2 regions of the Streptomyces rectiverticillatus genome follow, and region 2 is predicted to be linked to the other one. Evidence: riboswitches for the same ligand, from Rfam matches in the RefSeq annotation. Region 2 holds a riboswitch; the other holds the start of a gene.

Region 1 (11,760 bases), 2.3 Mb from region 2:
TCTCCTGGACGACCCGCGGGCCCTCGCCCACGACCCGGTCACCGTCAATCGGCTGCGGCGCATCCGGGACGCCCGCCGCGAACGCCGGTAAGCCGCGAACGCCGGCAGACAGCGAACGCCGGTAAACAGCGGTGCCCAGCCAGTAGGGTCGGCCCCATGGGCAGCCCCTCCCTCCCCGTCCCCGTCACCCCCGCCGGCTGCGACGGCCTCGCCGCCCTCCTGGCCGGTCCGCAACGCGCGGTCGTCGCGCTCGACTTCGACGGGACGCTCGCCGAGATCGTCCCCGACCCCGAGCAGGCTCGGGCGCACCCGGGCGCCGTGCCCGCGCTGGCTCGGCTCGCTCCCCGGCTCGGCTCGGTCGCCGTGATCACCGGCCGCCCGGCCGAGGTCGCGGTGCGCTACGGCGGCTTCGCCGGGGCCGCCGGCCTGGAGCGCCTCGTGGTCCTCGGGCACTACGGCGCCGAGCGCTGGGACGCGGCGACCGGTGCCGTGACCGCCGACGCGCCGCCTCCCGGCGTCGCGGCCGCCCGGGCGGAGCTGCCGGGGATCGTGGCGGGCTCGGGCTTCGGCCGGGGCACCTGGATCGAGGACAAGGGCCGGGCCCTCGCCGTCCACACCCGGCGCACCGCCCACCCGCAAGACGCCTTCGACGCCCTGCGCGCGCCCCTGTCCGCCCTGGCCGAGCGGCACGGGCTGATCGTCGAGCCCGGCAGGCTCGTCCTGGAACTGCGGCCGCCGGGCGTCGACAAGGGCGCCGCCCTCGCCTCGTACGTGCGCGAGAGCGGCGCGGGCTGTGTCCTCTACGCCGGTGACGACCTCGGCGACCTGGCCGCCTTCGCGGCCGTGGAGAAGCTGCGCTCCGAGGGCCTCCCGGGCCTGCTGGTGTGCAGCGGAAGCTCCGAGGTCGCCGAGCTCGCGGACCGGGCCGATCTGGTCGTCGACGGCCCGGGCGGGGTCGTGGAGCTGCTCACGGCCCTCGCCGACCGCCTCGGCCCCGGCCCCGGCCCCGGCCCCGGCCCGGGCGCGGGCCCGGGCATCGCCCCCGGCTGACCGGGCCGTTCAGCCGCCGCCGTCCGGGGCGCTCGTCGTCGCGCCCTTGGCGGGCTTGGCGGGCTTGGCGGGCTTGCCCGGGACGCCGAGGACGTCGAGCGCCGTCGTCCAGTCGCGTGCGACGGCCTGCTGCACCTTGACCAGGTCGGCCTTGCCCGAGCAGACGGCGTCCTTGAGCCGGCTCTCCACCACGTCCTTGGGGTCGCCGGCACCCTTGCCCTCCTTGCGTCCGGGGGAGGGCGGCTCCACCCACAGGTTGCGCGGGTCGTTGGGGTCGCCCCCGAGCTGCAGGCCGATCAGGTGGTCGTACTCGGCGTCGCGCAGCGAGCCCTTGTAGCCGTACGCGGCGGCGTTGGCGGTCTTCTGGCGGCTGGTGACGCTCGCGGGCGGCCGGATGCCGGCGGTGTAGCCGCTGCGGCAGATCGTCGTCTTGAGCGTGGCCCGGGTGACCTTCGGGTTGGTCGCGCCGGGGGTGCACGCGGGGTCGGGGAGCGGCTCCTTGGCCGGGGTGAAGCGGTAGTGGCAGCTGCCGGCGGCGGGCTGCTGCTGGACGGCGTAGGACGGCTGCGGCCCGGGGCCGACCGGTATGGAGCCGCTGGGCGGGGGCGGGGAACCGGCCGGCGCCGAACGGGCCGGTGCCGAGCCTGCGCTCGCCGAGCCTGTGGGCGGCGAACCGGTGCGCGGCGAGCCCGAGGGCGCATCGCCGGAGGCCGCGGAGGAGGACGGGTTGGCCGATGAGTTGGCCGAGGGGTCGGACGACGAGTTGGCCGACGGGTCGGCCGATGAGCCGGACGGCGCTGCGGAGCTACCCTTCGCGCTCTCGGCCCGCTTGCCGTCGTCGTTCTTGGAGGAGTCCGAGGAGCAGCCGGCGACCGCGGTCAGGGCGGCGGCGCACGCCGTGGCAAGTACGGCCCAACGTGGGACATTTGACATGCGCCATGGCTACCCCGGCCCGGATCCGGGCAGCCCGGGCCGCCGAAGCGCCGGCCGCCCAGACGGGGCCCGGAGGTGTGCGGCTCGCACTCCGGCGCGTCACGGCCCGGGCCGGCGACCCGCGGCGCCCTCAGCCGCTCACCGGCTCACCGCTCACCCGCTCACAGCGCCCGCAGCGCCCGCAGCTGGTCCGTGAACCACCGGGCCGGCGGCAGCGCCGTCGCCGCCGCGGCCAGCCGCTTGGTGCGCTCCGCCCGCTCCCCGGGGTCCATCAGCAGGGCCAGGTGCAGCGCGCGGGCCGTGGCCTCCACGTCGTACGGGTTGACGGTGATCGCCTCGTCGCCCAGCTCGGCCGCCGCCCCCGCCTCGCGCGAGAGCACCAGCGCGCAGCCGTGGTCGGAGACCACCGGCACCTCCTTGGCGACGAGGTTCATCCCGTCCCGGATGGGATTGACCAGGGCCACGTCCGCCAGCCGGTACGCGGCCAGCGAGCGCGCGAAGTCGTCCTTGACGTGCAGGGCGACCGGCTCCCAGCCCTCCGTGCCGAACTCGGCGTTGATCCCGCGGGCGACCCGCTCCACCTCGGCGGTGTAGTCGCGGTAGACGGCGAGGTCCTGGCGGGAGGGGTAGGCGAAGGCGACGTGCACGACCTTGCCGCGCCACTGCGGGTGCTCCTCCAGCAGCAGCCGGTACGCGTACAGCCCGCGCACGATGTTCTTGGACAGCTCCGTGCGGTCCACGCGCACGATCGCCCTGCGGCCCGGGCCGATCTGCGACCTCAGCGCCGCCATGCGCTCCTCGACGTCCGCCCGGTGCGCCCGCTCGCGCAGGAAGTCCCCGTCGGCGCCGAGGCCGTGCACGCCCAGCCGCGTCGTCCGCCCCTCGAAGCGCACCTCGGCGGCGCGCCCCTCGCCGTCCCGCACGACCTCCGCGCCCAGCGCGTCCGCGCAGCACGCGGCGAACGCCTCGGCCCAGCGCAGGGTCAGGAAGCCGGCCCGGTCGCCGCCGAGCACACCGCGCAGCAGCTGCCCGGCCACGTCGTCCGGCAGCATCCGGAAGTAGTCCGGCGGGGCCCAGGGGGTGTGCGAGAAGTGGCCGATGCGCAGGTCGGGGCGGCGCGCCCGGAGCAGGCCCGGCACGAGCGCCAGGTGGTAGTCCTGGACGAGCACCGCGGCGCCCTGCGCGGCCTCCTCGGCGACGGCCTCCGCGAACGCCGCGTTGTACTCCTCGTAGGCCGCCCACTGCGCCCGGAACTCCCGGTCGAAGGAGGGCTCCAGGGGCGTCTGGTAGAGCATGTGGTGCACGAACCACAGCACCGAGTTGGCGATGCCGTTGTACGCGGCGGCGAAGGTGTCCGGCGGGATGTCGAGCATCCGCACGTGGTGCCCGCCGGTGTCGTCCGTGGAGAGTCTTCGGCCGGCGGCGCGGGCCGCCTCGCGGTCGCCCTCGGCCAGGGCCGCGCACACCCACACCGCGGCCCCGCCCTCGGCGTCTCCCTCGTCGTCGCGCTGTATCGAGCTGAGCCCGGAGACCAGCCCGCCGCCGCCGCGCCCGGCCACGAGGGTGCCGTCCTCGCGGCGCCGGTACGAGACCGGGCCGCGGTTGGAGGCGACGACGATCGGTGCGGCGGCGATCGATGCGGGGTGCACGTGCTCAGCGACCATGTGGCCAGCCTTGCCGCGGGAAGAACCGCTCAAACGTACGCTTACGCGGCGTGCCGCTGCGCGTACTCGGGTATTCCGGCCATCGGCGGCCGCTCCTCCGTGTCCACCGCGTACGTCCGCGGAACGAAGCCCTCCGGGGTTCGTTCGAACTGTGTCAGCGCAGGTCGCACCAGGTGCCCCCGGGCCAGCCGGAGCTGCGCGGTGCGGTAGATGGCGGCGGCCATCCGGCCCAGCGCCCGCCCGTCCTGGTGGCGGTGCTTGCGCACGCCCACGTCCACCTGGGCCAGCGCCCCCAGGCCGACCGTGTGCAGCGCGTCCACCAGAAGGCCCAGCTCCACGCCGTAGCCGACGGGGAACGGCAGCCGCTCCAGGAGCGACCGGCGGGCCGCGTACTCGCCGCCGAGCGGCTGCACGAAACCGGCCAGCTGCGGCCAGTGCAGATTCAGCAGGGGACGGGCCACGAGCTCGGTCACCCGGCCGCCCTGGCCGACCGCCTCGCCCAGCGGGCGGTCGTACATCGCCTTGACGAAGTGCACGCCCGGGTCGGTCAGCAGCGGGCCCACGATCCCCGACACGAAGTCCGCCGAGAACTCGCGCAGGTCGGCGTCCACGAAGCAGACGATGTCGCCGGTCGTCGCCAGCAGGGAGCGCCACAGCACCTCGCCCTTGCCCGGCAGCGCGGGCAGGCCCGGCAGCAGCTCGTCCCGGTGCACCACGCGCGCCCCGGCCTCTGCTGCGACCTCGGCCGTGCGGTCGGTGGAGCCCGAGTCGACCACCACCAGCTCGTCCACCAGCGGCACCGCGTCCGACATCAGCTCGTGGCGGATCGTCGCCACGATGGCGCCGACCGTCGGCTCCTCGTTCAGCGCCGGCAGGACCACGCTCACCGTGGTGCCGGAGTCCCGTTTGGCGGCCAGAAGCACGTCGAGCGGACGATCAGCAGCGGACCAGGACCGCTCGGCCAGCCAGCGCTCCACCTCTTCCAGCACGTGTACGACTCCCTGTCTCACGGACGTTCTGCGACGCGTTCTGTGACGCATCTCGCGGTGCGGACGCCCCTCTCAACGGGCCGTCCCTTCCGTTACAGTCTTGAACAACGCGGACCGCCGTCCTATGTCGGGGGTCGCCGCGTGCACAAACGCCTGGGCCCCGCCCAGTGCCATACCGCTCATCACGAGGGGCAGAGGGACACGGCCCGTTGAAGCCCCGGCAACCCTCCAGCCGGTCTCGGTCATCCGACGCGAGGCTCCCGGCGGGGAAGGTGCCAATTCCGTCTCGTGGCGACGTACGCCGCGAGGAAGATGAGGAGAAAGGGCCTCGCCTCCATGGCTGTGCAGTCTGTTGAACCCTCTACCACTTCTGTGGACCTCGGACCCGCCGTGGCACTCTCCTGCCGCGAGTGCGGAGAGCGCTTCGACCTCGGTCCCATCTTCGCCTGCGCCCTGTGCTTCGGCCCCCTCGAAGTCGCCTACGAACTGCCCGCCGGCGACCCTGAGGCCCTGCGCAAGCGCATCGAGGCCGGCCCCGCGAACATCTGGCGCTACGCCCCCCTGCTGCCCGTCCCCGCCGACGTCGCGGGCAAGCCCAGCCTCAACCCCGGCCTCACCAAGCTCGTCGAGGCCGGCAACCTCGCCCGCGAGCTGGGCGTGACCGGCGGTCTGTACGTCAAGGACGACTCCGGCAACCCGACACACTCCTTCAAGGACCGGGTCGTCGCGATCGCGGTCGAGGCCGCCCGCGCCTTCGGCTTCACGACACTGTCGTGCTCCTCGACCGGGAACCTGGCGGGTGCGGTCGGGGCCGCGGCCGCCCGGGCCGGGTTCAAGTCCTGCGTCTTCATCCCGCACGACCTGGAGGCCGGGAAGGTCGTCATGGCCGCGGTGTACGGCGGCGACCTCGTCGGCATCGAGGGCACGTACGACGACGTCAACCGCTTCTGCAGCGAACTGATCGGCGACCCGCTGGGGGAGGGCTGGGGCTTCGTCAACGTCAACCTCCGCCCGTACTACGGTGAAGGGTCGAAGACGCTCGCCTACGAGATCTGCGAGCAGCTGGGCTGGCGGCTGCCGGACCAGATCGTCGTGCCGATCGCCTCGGGCTCACAGCTCACGAAGATCGACAAGGGGCTCAAGGAGCTCATCGCGCTGGGCCTGGTCGAGGACCGCCCGTACAAGATCTTCGGAGCGCAGGCGGAGGGCTGCTCGCCGGTCGCACGCGCCTTCAAGGACGGGCACGACGTGGTGCGGCCGGTGAAGCCGGACACGATCGCGAAGTCCCTCGCCATCGGCAACCCGGCCGACGGGCCGTACGTGCTGGACATCGCGCGGCGGACGGGCGGGGCGGTCGAGGACGTCACCGACGAGCAGATCGTCGACGCGATCCGGCTGCTCGCCCGGACGGAGGGGATCTTTGCGGAGACGGCGGGCGGGGTGGCCGTGGGGGTCACGAAGAAGCTCATCGAGAGCGGCCTGCTCGATCCCTCGCTCACCACGGTCGTGCTGAACACCGGGGACGGGCTGAAGACGCTCGATGCCGTCGCCGCCGGGCCTACGGCGACGATCCGGCCGTCACTGGAGGCTTTCCGCGCCGCGGGGCTGTCCGTCCGCTGACGTCTGCGGGCCGTTGTGCCCACCCTCCCCCAAACTCCGTCCGGGGGTGCCCCCAGCCCTGCGGGACAGCTGCCCACAACTCGTTTTACCGAAGGTGAGTACCCCATGAGCGTCACCGTTCGTATCCCCACCATCCTGCGCACCTACACCGGCGGGAAGGCCGAAGTCACCGCCGAGGGTGCGACCCTCGCCGAGGTCATTCAGTCCCTTGAGGCCGGCCACACCGGTATCGCCGCCCGTGTGCTCGACGACGCCGGCAAGCTGCGCCGGTTCGTGAACGTCTACGTCAACGACGACGACGTCCGCTTCGAGCAGGGGCTGCAGACGCCCACCCCCGACGGCTCCGCCGTCTCCGTCATCCCGGCCGTCGCGGGCGGCTGAGGTTTCGCAGGGTTCCTCCGTTATTGCCGCACGACGTCCCCGGAATCGCCTCGTCCGTAAAGCGGACGGGGCGATTCCGCCTGTTGAGCGCGATACAGTTGAGGCGATCCCCGCCCGGCGTCAGTGCCGAACGCATATGAGAACCCGTCAAGTTGTGCGCGAAGTGTGTGCACGAAATGCCGGGTTGGTTGCGTTATACCCGGCCCGACTTGCCCTGAAATACCCGGAGTTCAGCCGATTTTCTCGATCGGCCATGCCCGGAATTCTCGTCCGAGTGACCTGTTGCAGACGGCATCCGTGCAGATACATTCAGCCGCGGTCGACGCGTTCCGGCGCACACCCACTGGGCTGCCAGGGGGTGAGGTCTGACCCGGGTCCGCGAAGTGCGGTCCTGCGCAAGGGCCAGTAATAGGGGAGTTAGGCATGGCTCAGGGCACCGTCAAGTGGTTCAACGCGGAGAAGGGCTACGGCTTCATCGCGGTCGACGGTGGTGCGGATGTATTCGTCCACTACAGCGCGATTCAGATGGACGGCTACCGCACCCTCGAGGAGGGTCAGCGGGTCGAGTTCGAGATCTCGCAGGGCCAGAAGGGGCCGCAGGCGGACATGGTGAAGCTGCAGCAGGTCTGATCGCGGCGCATCGACCACCGGCTCGCTCGGTTTGCAGAGGGGCTCGCACCTCACGGGGTGCGGGCCCCTCGCGCGTGTGCGGGGCGCGTGGGGTGGGTACGGCTGCCTGGGGCCCCTGCTCCCGCGCCCCGTGCGCGTGACCGTCCCCCGAAGGCGCTTGCACTCTCCCTGGTCGAGTGCTAATCATTGGGCTTAGCACTCTCCGAGTGAGAGTGACAGATTTGGACCGTCGGTGAGGTCCGTGGGCCAGGCGGGGCAAGGAACCGCAGGGTACGCAGGCCGTCCGTCGCGGGCGCCAGTGCGGTCCGGAGCAGTCTCCACCCCGTCCTGGGAGGACCACTTCACATGGCCAAGATCATCGCGTTCGACGAGGAGGCACGGCGCGGTCTCGAGCGCGGGATGAACCAGCTCGCCGACGCCGTCAAGGTCACCCTCGGCCCCAAGGGCCGCAACGTCGTCCTCGAGAAGAAGTGGGGCGCCCCCACGATCACCAACGATGGTGTCTCCATCGCCAAGGAGATCGAGCTCGAGGACCCGTACGAGAAGATCGGCGCCGAGCTGGTCAAGGAGGTCGCGAAGAAGACGGACGACGTCGCCGGTGACGGCACGACGACCGCGACCGTCCTCGCCCAGGCCCTGGTCCGCGAGGGCCTGCGCAACGTCGCCGCGGGTGCCAACCCGATGGCGCTGAAGCGCGGTATCGAGAAGGCCGTCGAGGCCGTCTCCGGTGCCCTGCTCGAGCAGGCCAAGGACGTGGAGACCAAGGAGCAGATCGCCTCCACCGCCTCCATCTCCGCCGCCGACACCCAGATCGGCGAGCTCATCGCCGAGGCCATGGACAAGGTCGGCAAGGAAGGCGTCATCACCGTCGAGGAGTCCCAGACCTTCGGTCTGGAGCTGGAGCTCACCGAGGGTATGCGCTTCGACAAGGGCTACATCTCGGCGTACTTCGCCACCGACATGGAGCGTATGGAGGCGTCCCTCGACGACCCGTACATCCTGATCGTCAACTCCAAGATCGGCTCGGTCAAGGACCTGCTGCCGCTCCTGGAGAAGGTCATGCAGTCCGGCAAGCCGCTGCTGATCATCGCCGAGGACGTCGAGGGCGAGGCCCTGTCCACGCTCGTCGTGAACAAGATCCGCGGCACCTTCAAGTCCGTCGCCGTCAAGGCCCCGGGCTTCGGCGACCGCCGCAAGGCCATGCTCGGTGACATCGCCATCCTCACCGGTGGCACCGTCATCTCCGAGGAGGTCGGCCTCAAGCTGGAGAACGCCGGTCTCGACCTGCTCGGCCGCGCCCGCAAGGTCGTCATCACCAAGGACGAGACGACCATCGTCGACGGTGCCGGTGACAGCGACCAGGTCCAGGGCCGCGTCAACCAGATCCGCGCCGAGATCGAGAACAGCGACTCGGACTACGACCGCGAGAAGCTCCAGGAGCGCCTCGCGAAGCTGGCCGGCGGCGTGGCCGTCATCAAGGCCGGTGCCGCGACCGAGGTCGAGCTCAAGGAGCGCAAGCACCGCATCGAGGACGCCGTTCGCAACGCGAAGGCGGCCGTCGAGGAGGGCATCGTCGCCGGTGGTGGCGTGGCCCTGCTGCAGGCCTCCCAGGTGTTCGAGAAGCTGGAGCTCGAGGGCGACGAGGCCACCGGTGCCGCCGCCGTCAAGCTGGCCCTGGAGGCCCCGCTCAAGCAGATCGCGGTCAACGCCGGTCTCGAGGGCGGCGTCGTCGTGGAGAAGGTGCGCAACCTGACCCCGGGCCACGGCCTCAACGCCGCCACGGGCGAGTACGTCGACCTGGTCGCCGAGGGCATCATCGACCCGGCCAAGGTCACCCGCTCCGCCCTGCAGAACGCCGCGTCCATCGCTGCGCTCTTCCTCACCACCGAGGCCGTCATCGCCGACAAGCCGGAGAAGGCCGCCGCGGCCGCTCCGGGCGGCATGCCGGGCGGTGACATGGACTTCTGATCCTGACGGATCACCTGTCCTGACGCTGTACGCGCCCGAGGGCGGTACTCCCCTACGCGGGGGGTGCCGCCCTCGGGCCGTTGTTCTCCGCGGCTTTTTCTGCGGCGTGTTCCGCGGCTCGTTCCGCGTTCAGCTCCCGCAGCGAGCGGCGGCTCAGGCCGAACGCGTACGTCGCTGCGAATCCCGCCGCGTAGCCCACCAGCAGGCCCGCCCCGTAGACCGCAACCGCCCGGCCCGGGCCGTGGCCGCCCTGCAGCAGCGGGAACAGGGCCCAGCCCGACGGGCCGATGGCCGTCGAGCCGACCGTGTCGCCCAGCTGCCCGAGCAGTCCCACGAACGCTCCTCCGAACGCGCCGCCGATGCAGGCGGTGACGAACGGGCGGCCCAGCGGCAGGGAGACGCCGTAGATCAGGGGCTCGCCGATGCCCAGGAGGCCGGCCGGCATCGCGGACCGGATCGTCCGGCGTACCGAGGTGTTGTGCGAGAGGCGGACGTAGAGGGCGAGGGCCGCGCCCACCTGCCCGGCGCCCGCCATCGCGAGGATCGGCAGCAGCACCGTGGAGCCCTGCTGCTGGATCAGGGTCGTGTGGATGGGGATGAGGGCCTGGTGCAGGCCCAGCATCACCAGGGGCAGGAACAGCCCGCCCAGGACGCAGCCGGCCGCGGCTCCGCCGTTCGCGAGCAGCCAGTCGGCGAAGCGTCCGGTGGCCGTGGCGACCTCGCCCGCCGCGTACATCAGCCCGTACAGCGTGACCAGGCCCGTGACCAGGACCGTCACCGTCGGGGTGACCAGCACGTCCAGGGCCTCGGGGACGCGGCGCCGGCACCACCGCTCGACGTGCGCGGCGAGCAGGGCCGCGGCCAGCGCACCGAGTACCCCGCCCTGGCCGGGCACGAGCTTCTCGCCGAACGCGCTCACCCGGTCCACGCCGGGGAACACGATGATCGCCGCGACGGCCCCGCCCAGGACGGGGGTGCCGCCGAACTCCTTGGCCGTGTTGTAGCCGACGAAGACCGCGATCAGGGACATGAAGCCCGACGCACACGCGGTCAGCGCGGGGGCCAGTGCGGGCAGCCAGCGGAGGTTGGCGAGCAGTCCGGCCAGGCCCGCGACGATGCCGCAGCCGATCAGGGCGGGGATCAGGGGGATGAAGATCTGGGCGATCCGGCGCAGGAACTCCTTGGCCGGGGTGGCGTTGCGGGCCTTGCGCTCGGCCCGGAGAGCCGCGCCGCGCTCGGCCAGCGCCTCAGCGGTGACAGCCTCCCCGGTGACCGCCTCAGCGGTGACAGCCTCCCCGGTGGCGGCTGCCGCGGTGGCCGCCTCCACATGCCGCGCGAGCTCCGGCGCGACCTTGGCCACCGCGCCCGGGCCGAGCACGATCTGCAGGGCCGTGCCGTCCTCGACGATGCCCAGTACCCCCGGAAGGGCCCGTAGTTCGTCGCGCCGGACGGCCGACGGGTCCCGGACGGTCACCCGCAGCCGTGTCATGCAGTTCGTGACGGACGTGAGGTTGCCGGCGCCGCCGAGGAGGGGCAGGAGCGCGGCCGCGCCGGCGCCGCGGCCGCGCTCCCCTCTCGGGCCGTCGTCCGGCGCGTCCGGAGGGTCCGGTGCCATGGTGCGGCTACCCATGTGCCGTTTGGAGGGCCGTGCGCAGGTGACCGCCCGACTCGTCCAGAAGGCGCGCGGCCGTGCGCCCGTCGACGCCGCCCAGGACGACGAGGATGGCGTGCTTCACCTCGCCGCCGGTCTCCGTCAGCGCGGCCTCTATCTCCTGCTCGGAGGCGCCCGTGGCCAGGGCGACGATCTGCCGGGAGCGGGCGCGCAGCTTGTCGTTGGTGGCCCGCACGTCGACCATCAGGTTCCCGTACGTCTTGCCGAGCCGGATCATGGTGATCGTCGAGAGCATGTTGAGGACGAGCTTCTGGGCGGTGCCGGCCTTCAGCCGCGTCGAGCCGGTGAGCAGCTCGGGGCCGACGACGACCTCGATGGCGTGGTCGGCGGCCCGGCCGAGGGGTGAACCGGCGTTGCAGGACACGCCGATGGTCAGCGCCCCGGCGGCGCGGGCGTGTTCGACGGCCCCGACCGCGTAGGGGGTGCGGCCGGAGGCGGAGATGCCGACGACGGTGTCGGCCGGGCCGACACCGAGGGCGGCCAGGTCGCCCGCGGCCAGCTCCCGGCTGTCCTCGGCACCTTCGACGGCGGTGACGAGCGCCGCCGCGCCGCCCGCGATCACGCCCATGACCTGCGAGGGGCTGGTATTGAAGGTCGGCGGGCACTCACTGGCGTCGAGCACACCGAGGCGGCCGGCGGTGCCCGCGCCCGCGTAGACGAGCCGGCCGCCGCGGGCCATCCGGGCGGCGGTGGCGTCGATGGCCGCGGCGATCTCGGGCAGCCGGGCGGCGACGGCGGCGGGGACGCCGGCGTCCTCGCCGTTCATGATCCTGGCGATGTCGAGGGTGGGCAGCCGGTCGATCTCCGCGAGGTCGGGTCGGAAGGCCTCGGTGGTGAGGGCGGCGAGCTCGCT
Region 2 (11,760 bases):
ACCCGCGTCCAGCGCCTCGGCGAGCTCGGAGCCCGTCTCGCGCAGCCGGGCCGAGATGCGCCGGCGGAACGCTTCGTCGTTCTCCACGGCCGCGGCCATCGCATTGCCCGCGAACTTGGCCCGCCGGCTCGGCGTGAACCGGGCGTACTGCCGCAGCGCCGCCGGGAGTTCGGCCACCGTCAGGCCGCCGAACGCCTCCGCGACCAGGCCGATGACCCGGCGCCGCACGCCTTCCGGCAACGGACGGTCGAGCACCTCGGCAGCGCCGTCGGTCCCACCGGTGTCACCTGGCTCACCGGCCGCCTCCGCGCCACCCGTGTGCTCCACCACCGCTCACCGCTCCCGTTCTTCAGGCCTTCGCGCCCGGCCGGTCCACCAGCTCGACCTGGTCGACCGCGTTGCACCAGCGGCAACGCACGGACTCGATCGTCTCACTGACCACCTCGCGTTCCTCCACGCGCGGCTCGCCGGAGAGGTCGAGATGAACGAATTCCACGGCTTTGGTCGTACGCGTCACATCGAACCGGGTGAGATTGCCGCACAGAGCGCAGCGCCACCGGGTCCCGGCTGTCGGCTGGGGAACGCCCATCGTGTCGTCCGTCCTCATCAAGTCCATCGAACTGCGGGTGTGCTTCCCGTAACCCTACGGCCTGATGGTCATGCGGCGCGGAGTGCGGGCCCGCTTCACCGGCCCGGCGAGGCACTCTGTGCGCTTTGCTGCCGGTACGTCATGATCTGCTCATGTTGGGAAAGGCCGGAAAGGCAGCCGGGACCGCGGCGCACGGGGGCCACGACGGGATCCGCCCGCCGGTTCCCCTGGTCACCTACGCCCTCATCGGCGCCTGCTGCGCGGTGTTCCTCCTGGGCCCCGCCGCGGAGCTCGCCGCACCCCTGGCCCGCCACGGCAGCGGCAGCAACCTCCTCGCCGCCCAGACCGCCTACTTCGAGCGCTGGGGCGTGGTGCCCGAGAGACTCTGGCACGGGCCGCCGGCGGAGCTGATCACCCCGCTCACCGCGCTCTTCGTGCACGGCAACTGGCTGCATCTGCTCGGGAACATGCTCTTCCTCTACGTCTTCGGCGCCATGGCCGAAAACCGGATGGGACGCGGACCCTTCGCCCTCTTCTACCTCACCGCCGGAGTGCTCGCCCTGCTCGGCTACGCGGCCGCGCACGCCGCCTCCGACCGCACGCTCGTCGGCGCCTCCGGCGCGATCTCCGGGGTCCTCGGAGCCTTCCTCTACCTCTTCCCCCGGGCCCGCGTCACCAGTCTCTTCCCGTTCCTCTTCTTCCTGCCGCTGCGGTTCCCCGCCTGGGCCGTGCTGCTCTTCTGGTTCGCCCTGCAGTGGGTGGCCGCCCGCGCGGCCGGCGACCGCCCCGGCGTCGCCTACCTCGCCCACGTCGTGGGCTTCGCGCTGGGCTTCCTGTACGCGTGGGCGAGGTACGGACGTGCGACTAGAGTGAAGGCGGGGCTGCCCCCCGACCCCCGATAGGAGCCCGCAGTGATCACTTCGATCGTGCTGATCAAGACAGACGTCGACCGGATCCCCGAGATCGCCGAGCAGATCGCCGCGATCGAGGGCGTGAGCGAGGTGTACTCGGTGACGGGTGCGCACGATCTGATCGCCATGGTGCGGGTGGCCCGGCACGACGACCTCGCGGACGTCATCCCGGGCAGGATCAGCAAGGTCCCGGGCGTCGCCTCGACGGAGACGCACATCGCGTTCCGCACGTACTCCCAGCACGACCTGGAGGCGGCGTTCGCGATCGGCCTGGATGCCTGACGGCACGTCGCTGGGACAACGGCTCATGCCGATCGGCACCGCCGGTCACGCCGGTTGCGGCTGATCGCCGTTGCGACGGCGGGAAGGCCCCGGACCCGCCCTTTCACCGTTTCCCCCTGCGGGGAGCGGGGGCCTGCCCCGGCAGCCGCCCCCGCCGCAGCGGCGCGCAACCCCCGCCCGCGTATCCGGCGGTGCCGGGCCGGGCGCAACCCGCGATCAACCCTCCGCCGTCAGGCGACCGGCACACACCGCCCACCCTCGGTCCGGTAGGACCACTTCGCTCCGTGGCGGACGAGTTCGCCCACCGCCGTCACGAAGCGCTCCACGTGCTCGTCCGGCGTGCCGGCGCCGAAGCTGACGCGGATCGCGTTCAGCGGCGCGCCCTCGTCCGGCGCACCGCACTCCCCCTCGGCAGCGGAGTCCGCGCCCACCAGCGTCCGCACCAGCGGATGTGCGCAGAAGAGGCCGTCGCGGACACCGATCCCGTACTCCGCGGAGAGCGCCGCCGCGAAGTGTGAGCTGTTCCAGCCGTCGACGGTGAAGGACAGGACGCCCACGCTCGGCGCTCCGGGCCCGAAGAGCGACAGCACCCGCACCCCCGGCACCGCCGCCAGCCCCTCCCGCACCGCGGTGATCAGCTGCCGCTCCCGCTCCGCGAGCCGATCGAAGCCCGCCTCGGTGAGCGCCTTGCAGGCGGACGCGATGGCGTAGGCCCCGATGACGTTGGGCGAGCCGGCCTCGTGCCGGGCGACCCCGTCGTGCCAGTCGACCTCCACCTCGCCGGAGGCACCCCGCGCGACGCGCCGGCTCGCGCCTCCGCCCGCGAGGTAGGGCTCGGCGTCGCGGAGCCAGTCCGCCCGCCCGGCCAGCACGCCGGCGCCGAAGGGCGCGTACAGCTTGTGCCCGGAGAAGGCGACCCAGTCGGCGTCCAGTTCGGCGATGTCCACCCGCTGGTGGGGGACGAGCTGGGCCGCGTCCACGACGATCCGCGCGCCGTGGGCGTGCGCGGCGGCGGCGAGCTCCCGGACGGGCCACAGCTCACCGGTCACGTTGGACGCACCGGTCACGCACACCAGCGCGGGCCCGTAGGGCTCGCGGGCCGCGAGCGCCTGCTCGAGCGTCTCGACCGCCTGCCCGGGGGTGCGGGGCGCGTCGAGGTAGGTCACCTCGACGTCCGCGCGCCGCTCCCAGGGCAGCAGCGCCGCATGGTGCTCGGTCTCGAAGACGAACACCCGCGTCCCGGTGGGGAGTACGGCCGCGAGCAGGTTGAGGGAGTCGGTGGTCGAGCGGGTGAAGAGCACCTGGTCCCCGTCCCGGCAGCCGAGGAACGCGGCGACGTCCGCCCGGCTGTTCTCGAAGAGCTCCGTCGACAGCTGCGAGAGGTAGCCCGCGCCGCGGTGGACGCTGCCGTAGTAGGGCGCGTACGCCGCCACGTCGTCCCACACCCGCTGCAGGGCGGGGGCGCTGGCCGCGTAGTCCAGCGCCGCGTACGTCACTTCTCCCCCGGTCACCAGCGGCACCCGGACATCGCACCCGAGAACGGGCAGAGGGGTGCAAACGGACCGGTCGGAGGCAAGAGTGGGGACAGACATGGCGAACTCCCGTAAAAAGGCAGGCGAATTCCACCGCGCGACGGGCGCGGGAAAGGGAAGGAGGGTGCGGGAAAAGGGGCTCTTCGAGCCCTAACGCATTCGCTGAACCACGGAAGGAACTCCCTCGACAACCAGGATCCCTGGCGAGGGACCCGCGCTTGCCGCAGACCTCGCTGCCTGCGACCTGGTCATCACCCGGGGCACCCCGCCACGGAAGGAGGGTTGCCGGACAGCGGGCCGGGGCCGTGTCGCTGTCACTCGTGACCTTGGCCGAGAGTATGGCACAACTGATCGCCGGCCGGGAAGGGACGTCCGTATCACGGACGCCCCTTCACCGCACTACGCGTTGCTCGCCAGAGCCCACCGCTCGAGAGCCCGCCGGGCCGCCCCGGAGTCGATGGACTGCGCAGCCCGGGCGATACCCTCCCGGATCTGCTCCGCCAGCGGCGCCTGCGTGGGCGCCAACGCCACCAGCGCCGCAGCCGAGTTGAGGAGCACGGCGTCCCGCACCGGGCCCGTCTCGCCCGCGAGCAGACGCCGCGCGACATCCGCGTTGTAGGACGCGTCGGCCCCCCGCAGCGCCTCCACCGGCACCAGGCCGATCCCCACGTCCCGCGGGTCGAAGGCCTCCTCGCGGACCCGGCCGCCGGAGACCACCCACACCCGCGACGTGGCGGTCGTGGTGAGCTCGTCGAGGCCGTCGTCGCCGCGGAAGACCAGCGCCGAGGAGCCGCGCTCGGCGAGCACCCCGGCGAGGATCGGGGCCATCCGGGCGTCCGCGACGCCCGTGGCCTGGGCCCGGACCTTCGCGGGGTTGGTCAGCGGGCCGAGCACGTTGAAGACGGTCCGGATGCCGAGCTCGCGCCGGGCCCCGGCCACGTGCCGCAGCGCCGGATGGAACTTCACCGCGAAGCAGAAGGTGATGCCGGCTTCCTCGGCCACCTCCACCACCCGCTTCGGGGTGAGGTCGAGGTTGACGCCCAGCTTCTCCAGGACGTCCGAGGCGCCGCTCGCCGAGGACGCCGCCCGGTTGCCGTGCTTGACGACCTTCGCGCCGGTGCCGGCGACGACGATCGAGGACATGGTGGAGATGTTGACGGTCTTGGCACCGTCGCCGCCGGTGCCGACGATGTCCACGCTGGGGCCGGGGACCTCGATCAGCCGGGCGTGCTCGTACATCGCGCGCACCAGGCCGGAGATCTCGGCGACCGTCTCGCCCTTGGCACGCAGGGCGACCACGAAACCCGCGATCTGCGCGTCGGTGGCCTCGCCGCGCATGATCCGGTCCATGGCCCAGGCGGTGTCGTCGGCGGTCAGGTCGCGGCCGGCGAGCAGGGCGTCCAGGAGGCCCGGCCAGGAGGGGGCCACCGCGCTGCCGCCGCCTGCCGGGGTCACAACGTTCATGGTCCACGCTCCTGGTGGTCGGTCCGGAGAGCCGGGTTCGTCCGGGGCTCTGCCCGCCCAGCCTATCCACCCCCCGAAGACAGCGAAGAGCCCCGTCCTGGGGGCACCTCCCAGCGTTAGCTGGGGGAGCTGGACGGGGCTCTTGCTGTGGCGATCAGCGATCAGTGTGGATCAGAGGTGATCAGTGGTGGCCGTGGCCGCTCGTGATCTCCTCGTACTCCTCCACGGTGGCCTTGGGGATCTGGGTCCCCTCGCCGTAGAAGCCCTTGGAGAGCTTCACCCGCAGGCGCTGCCCGGCGCCGGCCTTGCGGGCCACGCCGTTCTCGTCGTACTCCGGCTCCAGCTCGAGCGGCTGCGGCTGGTGGTGTGCCGTGAGGGTGTGCATCTGCTCCTGCGAGAGCGGCTCGTGGACCTCGACGAACTCACCGTGCGGCAGGCGCTTGATGATGCCGGACTCGCGTCCGTGCAGCACCTTGTCCCTGTCGCGGCGCTGCAGGCCCATGCAGATCCGGCGGGTGGCGATGAACACCAGGACCGGGATCACGAAGAAGCCGATGCGGACGAACCAGGTGATGGCGTTGATCGACAGGTGGAAGTGGGTGGCCCACAGGTCGTTTCCACCACCGACCAGCATCACGAAGTACGCGGCGATCCAGGCGGCACCGAAGGCGGTGCGCGTCGGGGCGTTGCGCGGGCGGTCCAGCAGGTGGTGCTCGCGCTTGTCACCGGTGACCCAGGACTCGATGAACGGCCAGACCGCGATCGCGCCGAGCACCAGCGGGAAGATGACCAGCGGGATGAACACGCCCAGGACGAGCGTGTGGCCCCACAGGTTGATCTCCCAGCCCGGCATGACACGGATCAGACCCTCGGCGAAGCCCATGTACCAGTCGGGCTGGGCGCCGGTGGACACCTGGTCCGGGCGGTACGGGCCGATGGCCCAGATCGGGTTGATCGAGGCGATCGCCGCGATGGCCGCGATGATGCCGAAGACCAGGAAGAAGAAGCCACCGGCCTTGGCCATGTAGACCGGCATCAGCGGGAGGCCGACGACGTTCTTGTTGGTCCGGCCCGGGCCGGGGAACTGCGTGTGCTTGTGGTAGATCACCAGGATCAGGTGGGCCACCAGCAGACCGAGCATGATGCCCGGCAGCAGCAGGACGTGGATGGAGAAGAACCGCGGCACGAAGTCCGAGCCGGGGAACTCGCCACCGAAGAGGAACATCGAGATGTACGTGCCGACGATCGGCACGGACAGGATCGCGCCCTCCATGAAGCGGACGCCGGTGCCGGAGAGCAGGTCGTCCGGGAGCGAGTAACCGGTGAAGCCGGTGAACATGCCGAGGACGAACAGCAGGAAGCCGAACAGCCAGTTGACCTCACGCGGCTTGCGGAACGCGCCGGTGAAGAACACGCGCATCATGTGCACGAACATGCCCGCGAGGAAGATCAGCGCGGCCCAGTGGTGGATCTGCCGGATGAGCAGACCGCCACGGACGTCGAAGCTGATGTCGAGGGTCGACTTGAACGCCTCGGACATGTGCATGCCCTGCATGGGCACGTACGAGCCGTGGTAGACGACCTCGTTCATGCTCGGGTGGAAGAACAGCGTCAGATACACACCCGTGAGGATGATGATCACGAAGCTGTAGAGGCAGACCTCGCCCAGCATGAAGGACCAGTGGTCCGGGAAGATCTTCCGCATGTTGGCCTTGGCCAGGGTGTAGATACCCAGACGGCCGTCGGCCCAGTCGGCGACCCGCTCGCCTGCGGGCGCCTTGCGGCGACCCGGCGCGCCGGCGCCGGATTGGTTCGTGGTCGTAGTGCTCATCCGCGCTCCCAGTAGGCAGGACCGACGGGCTCGGCGAAGTCGCCCATGGCCTCAAGGTAGCCCTTGTCGTTGACCTTGATCCGCAGCTGCGGAAGGGCGTGGCCGGCCGGGCCGAAGATCACGCGTCCGCCGTCGGAAAGGTCGAAGGTGGACTGGTGGCAGGGGCACAGCACGTGGTGCGTCTGCTGCTCGTAGAGGCTGATCGGGCAGCCGACGTGCGTGCAGATCTTGGAGAACGCGACGATGCCGTCGGCGGACCAGTCGAGCTCGCGCTTGTCCTTGATGTTCTCCGGGCGGAGCCGGACGATCATCAGGGCGGCCTTGGCGATCTCCTTCTGGAAGTCGTGGTCCTCCTCCTTCATGCCCTCGGGCATGGCGAAGGTGAGGGAGCCGACCTGGATGTCCTCGGGACGCAGCGGCTGCAGCGTGTTCTGGTTGATCAGCATCTTGCCCTCGGACCAGGCGGTCTTCCGGAGCTTGGTGCCCGGAAGCGGTCCGAGGTCGCGCAGCAGGACCACGCCGGAGAGCGGCACCAGGGCCAGCGCACCGAACATGGTGTTGCGGATCAGCTTGCGGCGGCCGAAGGCCGACTCCTCCGCGCCCTGCTTGAAGTCGGCCATGACCTTGGCCTTGACGTCGGGCTCGGCGGCGATGGCGTGCCGCTCGTCGGCGACCTCCACGTCCGACATCAGGGTGCGGGCCCAGTGGACCGCGCCCGCGCCGATGCAGAACAGCGCCACCGCGAGGGTCATGCCCAGCGCGAAGTTCAGGGCGCTGATGTGACCGATCGGGAAGACGTAGATGCTCTTGTCTACCGGGAGGGTGACGTAGGAGGCGATGAAGCCGACCGTGGCCAGCATCGAGAGCAGGAACAGGAAGGCGACCACGCGCTCGGAGCGCTTGGCGGCCTGCTCGTCGATGTCCTGGATGCGGGCCTCGTGCGGCGGCAGGCCGGGGTCGGCGAACGGGTCGCCGGCCGTCTTCGTCACGGCTCCGCCGTGCGCTTCCTGCGTGCTCGGCAGGTTCTCTTCTGGAATGTCTTGGCTACTCATGACTTCTTGGCCTTAGCGGTGTGGGCTGCGACCCAGATGGCTACTGCGATCAGCGCGCCCAGTCCGAAGATCCACGCGAACAGACCCTCGCTGACCGGGCCGAGCCCGCCCAGCTCCAGGCCGCCCGGGCTCTCCGACTTGCTGCTGTTGACCGTGTCGAGGTACGCGATGATGTCCTTCTTGTTCTTCTCCGTCATCGTCGTGTCGGGGAAGGAAGGCATGTTCTGCGGGCCGGTCTGCATGGCCTCGTAGATGTGCTTGGGGTCGACGTCCTCAAGCGTGGGGGCGTACTTGCCGTTGGAGAGCGCGCCGCCCTTACCGGTGAAGTTGTGGCACTGGGCGCAGTTGGTGCGGAAGAGCTCCCCGCCCTTGGCGATGTCCGCGCCGTCCGGGCTGTACTGATCCTTGGTCGGGACCGCAGGACCGGCGCCCAGCGAGGCGATGTACGCGGCGAGCTGGTCGATCTCGGCCTGCGAGTAGATCGCCTTCTTGCGGGGGGCCTGGGCACCCTGCTGCTGGAGCGGCATGCGGCCGGTGGCGACCTGGAAGTCGACGGCCGCGGCGCCCACGCCGACGAGGCTCGGGCCGTCGGTGGTGCCCTGACCGCCGGTGCCGTGGCAGCTTGCGCAGCCCACGGAATAGAGCTTCTTGCCCTCCTCGATGGCGAGGGACTGGGCGGTTTCCTCGGCCTTGGCCGTGTCCGCCGGCGCGAACGCGGCGTACAGCCCCCCGGTTACCGCCAGCGCGAAGAGTAGGACGACGACCGCCGCCAGCGGATGGCGTCGTCGTGCGGAGAGCTTTTTCACGGATTACCCCGGTGTCAGGATCTTCTGCGTCGATCTGGACTGTTGGTCCGGTGCGGGACGGGACCGATTACTTGATCAAGTAGATCGTGGCGAAGAGGCCGATCCACACCACGTCGACGAAGTGCCAGTAGTAGGACACGACGATGGCCGCCGTCGCCTGGTGGTGGGTGAACCTCTTGGCCGCGTACGTCCTGCCCAGAACCAGCAGGAAGGCGATCAGACCGCCCGTCACGTGCAGGCCGTGGAAGCCGGTCGTCAGGTAGAACACCGAGCCGTACGGGTCGGAGGAGAGCGAGAGGCCCTCGTGCTTGACCAGCTCGGTGTACTCGAAGACCTGGCCGCCGATGAAGACGGCACCCATCACGAAGGTGATCGCGAACCAGCTGCGCAGCTTCTTCACGTCGCCGCGCTCGGCGGCGAAGACGCCGAGCTGGCAGGTGAGGGAGGAGAGCACCAGGATCGTGGTGTTGGTCGCCGAGAACGGCAGGTTCAGCGCGGACGCCTTTTCCGACCAGAACTCGGTGCCCGTCACCGATCGCAGGGTGAAGTACATCGCGAAGAGGGCCGCGAAGAACATCAGCTCGGAACTCAACCAGATGATGGTTCCGACGCTGGTGAGGTTCGGTCGATTGACCGACGGGTGTGCGTGCCCGGTATCTGTTGCTGTTGCAGTCGCCACGACCGACATTATGTCGGTCGCTTATCTCGTGCTCACTCCGGGGGGTGCCGTTCGGTGTGTCAAGAGCATGTGCCGTGCTCGTACGGCCCAGTGCCGGGGTCCCCCAAAGGGGGGAACCGGACGTTCCGGGGCACCTCGCGCGCCTGACGGGCCCTCCTCCGGAAGGGTGTTCGCGGAGTAGAGTCCGGCCATCGATCAGCTCCACATCAGATCCACAGCTGTGCCGAACACAAGCCTGGAGGAACGATGCAGCCGACGGCCACCGTGCTGGTCTACAGCGACAACGCGGACACCCGCGAGCAGGTCCGGCTGGCCGCCGGGCGCAGGCCCGCCCCCGACGTACCGCCGGTCGCGTACGTGGAGTGTGCGACGCTCCCGGGCGTGCTCGCGGCCCTGGAGGAGCACCACGTGGACGTGTGCGTGCTGGACGGCGAGACGGCGCCCGCGGGCGGCATGGGGGTGTGCCGGCAGCTGAAGGACGAGGTGTTCCGCTGCCCGCCCGTACTGCTGCTCATGGGCCGCCCGCAGGACGCCTGGCTGGCCACCTGGAGCCGCGCCGACGCGGCCGTGACGCACCCGCTGGACCCGGCGGCCTTCGCCGACGCCCTGGCGGGCCTGCTGCGCGCCCGGAAGGCCGTGGACGCCTGAGGCGGCGCCCGGGGGGCGGCTAGAGCTCGGGGCGCAGGCGGGCCGCGTCGGCAGGGCTGCTCCCCTCCGTCTTCCCTCCGACGAGGGCGCTGCCCTTGCGCCATTCGTCCCAGGCCATGTTCCAGTCGCCGAAGCCGTTGTCGAACGGGGTCATGGTCGCGCCGGCGCTCCCGACGACCTTGACGATGTCGCCGACGTGCACGGTGTCGAAGAACCACTTGGCGTTGGCGGTGCTCATGCCGGTGCAGCCGTGGCTGACGTTCTCGGCGCCCTGGGACCCCTCGGACCAGGGCGCGGCGTGCACGTACTCGCCGCTCCAGGTGACCCGGGTGGCCCAGTGGACGGGCAGGTCGTAGGAGTCCGCGCTGCCCTCGGCGATGCCGATGCTGGTGCCGCGCATGCGTACGAAGGATTCCCGGCCCAGGATCACCTTGACCCCGTTGCGGGTGGCGTAACCGGGCTTGCCGGTGGTCACGGGGATGGACCGGACCTCCTTGCCGTTCACGAGCACGGTCATGCTGTGCGCGCTCGCGTCGGTGACGGCCTCGATGCGGTCGCCCGTCGTCATCCGCACGGCCCTGGAGGGGCCTCCGTAGAGGCCGCCGCCGACCTTGATGCCGTCGAGGGTGGCGTGCACGTCGACGGTGGTGTGGGCGGGCCAGTACTCCTTCGGGCGGTAGTGCAGGGTGCGGTTGTCCACCCAGTGCCAGGCGCCGTCCACGGCGGGCCGGGACTCGACCCTGAAGGTGCGCTCGACGATCGCACGGGCGGCCGGGTCCTGGACGGGGGTGCTCAGCTCGGCGGTGATGGGCTGTCCCACGCCGTAGGTGCCGCTCTGCGGGCCGAAACTGACGCGCAGGAGGCGGTCGGCCGGGTTGGTGTCGAAACCGATCGTGCGGCGCCCCTGGGAGCCGTTCTCGTCCTCGGTGGTGACGCGCACGGTGTAGTGGGCGCCGGCGGCGAGGGCGCCGGTGCTGTGCCAGCGGGAGCCGTCGGCGGAGAGTTCGCCCTTGACGTAGCGCCCCGCCGCGTCCGTCGCCGTGACGTCCGTGATCCGGTCCTCGCCCCTGGCGACCACCTCGAGGGGCTTGCTGGGGTCCGCCTTCTGCCCGTCGCGGGCGGAGGTGAGCTCGACCTGGCCGCTGGCGTCGTAGGGCTTGTCGGCCAGCGGGTTGGACGAGCCGCCGCAGGCGGTGACCCCCACCGCCAGCGCGGTCAGCAGCACCGCCCCGGTGAGCGCCAGACGGTGTCGACGTGACTGGGTCATGGTCACACCGTAGGAAGGATCGGGGCGTACGGCCTGCCGGGTGACTGCAAACGGGTGGAAATGCACCGGGCCCCGCACACCGGATGGTGTGCGGGGCCCGGGAGGGCGGTGGCCGCTCGCTACTGGTTCTGGTTCTCGCCTCGGTAGAACTCGAACACCCAGCCGAAGAGGCCGACCGCGATGATCGGGGCCGAGAAGTACATCAGCCACCAGCCGAAGCAGATGCTCATGAAGGCCAGGGCGCCACCGATCGCCAGGGAGAGCGGCTGCCAGCTGTGCGGGGCGAAGAAGCCCAGCTCGCCGGCGTCGTCGGCGACGTCCGCCTCCTTGTTGTCACCGGCACCGGTGTCCACCCGGCGCGCGGTGAACGCCAGGTAGTAGCCGATCATGATGCTCAGGCCGAACGCCATGAACAGCGCCGTCGTGCCCACCGGCTCCTTCGACCACACGCCGTAGACGATCGCCATGGCGAGGATGAAGACGGCGAGCCAGATGAACATCTTGCCCTGGATCTTCACTTGCCGGCCTCCTTGCCACCCGCGAGGGCCTTCTCAGCCGCGAGGTTCTCTTCGAGCTCCAGGGCCGCGATCTCCGGGTGGTGCAGGTCGAACGCCGGGGATTCGGAGCGGATGCGCGGCAGCGTGAGGAAGTTGTGCCGCGGCGGCGGGCAGGAGGTCGCCCACTCCAGCGAACGGCCGT

Evidence for each region. A riboswitch is a leader RNA that binds a small molecule or an ion and turns the genes downstream of it on or off. The one in region 2 is predicted to bind S-adenosylmethionine.
Region 1: linked by a shared signal. The riboswitch ahead of thrC (threonine synthase) and the one ahead of FGW37_RS08900 (aminotransferase class V-fold PLP-dependent enzyme) in region 2 are both predicted to bind S-adenosylmethionine.

Annotation. Positions count from the first base shown of each region.
Region 1 covers NZ_CP040752.1:4,372,539-4,384,298, forward strand. Annotated here, with positions in the region: gene FGW37_RS19140 (DUF3263 domain-containing protein) at 1-91, shown strand, start outside; gene otsB (trehalose-phosphatase) at 157-1,050, shown strand; gene FGW37_RS19150 (hypothetical protein) at 1,060-1,983, opposite strand; gene FGW37_RS19155 (alpha,alpha-trehalose-phosphate synthase (UDP-forming)) at 2,145-3,647, opposite strand; gene FGW37_RS19160 (glucosyl-3-phosphoglycerate synthase) at 3,689-4,636, opposite strand; SAM riboswitch class I at 4,813-4,955, shown strand; gene thrC (threonine synthase) at 4,973-6,256, shown strand; gene FGW37_RS19170 (MoaD/ThiS family protein) at 6,362-6,637, shown strand; gene FGW37_RS19175 (cold-shock protein) at 7,061-7,267, shown strand; gene groL (chaperonin GroEL) at 7,613-9,235, shown strand; gene FGW37_RS19185 (PTS transporter subunit EIIC) at 9,288-10,850, opposite strand; gene murQ (N-acetylmuramic acid 6-phosphate etherase) at 10,858-11,760, opposite strand, start outside.
Region 2 covers NZ_CP040752.1:2,087,622-2,099,381, forward strand. Annotated here, with positions in the region: gene FGW37_RS08880 (NYN domain-containing protein) at 1-330, opposite strand, end outside; gene FGW37_RS08885 (hypothetical protein) at 350-589, opposite strand; gene FGW37_RS08890 (rhomboid family intramembrane serine protease) at 742-1,491, shown strand; gene FGW37_RS08895 (Lrp/AsnC family transcriptional regulator) at 1,501-1,782, shown strand; gene FGW37_RS08900 (aminotransferase class V-fold PLP-dependent enzyme) at 2,013-3,374, opposite strand; SAM riboswitch class IV at 3,524-3,640, opposite strand; gene trpD (anthranilate phosphoribosyltransferase) at 3,714-4,778, opposite strand; gene qcrB (cytochrome bc1 complex cytochrome b subunit) at 4,960-6,609, opposite strand; gene qcrA (cytochrome bc1 complex Rieske iron-sulfur subunit) at 6,606-7,661, opposite strand; gene qcrC (cytochrome bc1 complex diheme cytochrome c subunit) at 7,658-8,467, opposite strand; gene ctaE (aa3-type cytochrome oxidase subunit III) at 8,535-9,155, opposite strand; gene FGW37_RS08930 (DNA-binding transcriptional response regulator) at 9,393-9,794, shown strand; gene FGW37_RS08935 (L,D-transpeptidase) at 9,814-11,061, opposite strand; gene FGW37_RS08940 (cytochrome c oxidase subunit 4) at 11,181-11,579, opposite strand; gene ctaD (aa3-type cytochrome oxidase subunit I) at 11,576-11,760, opposite strand, start outside.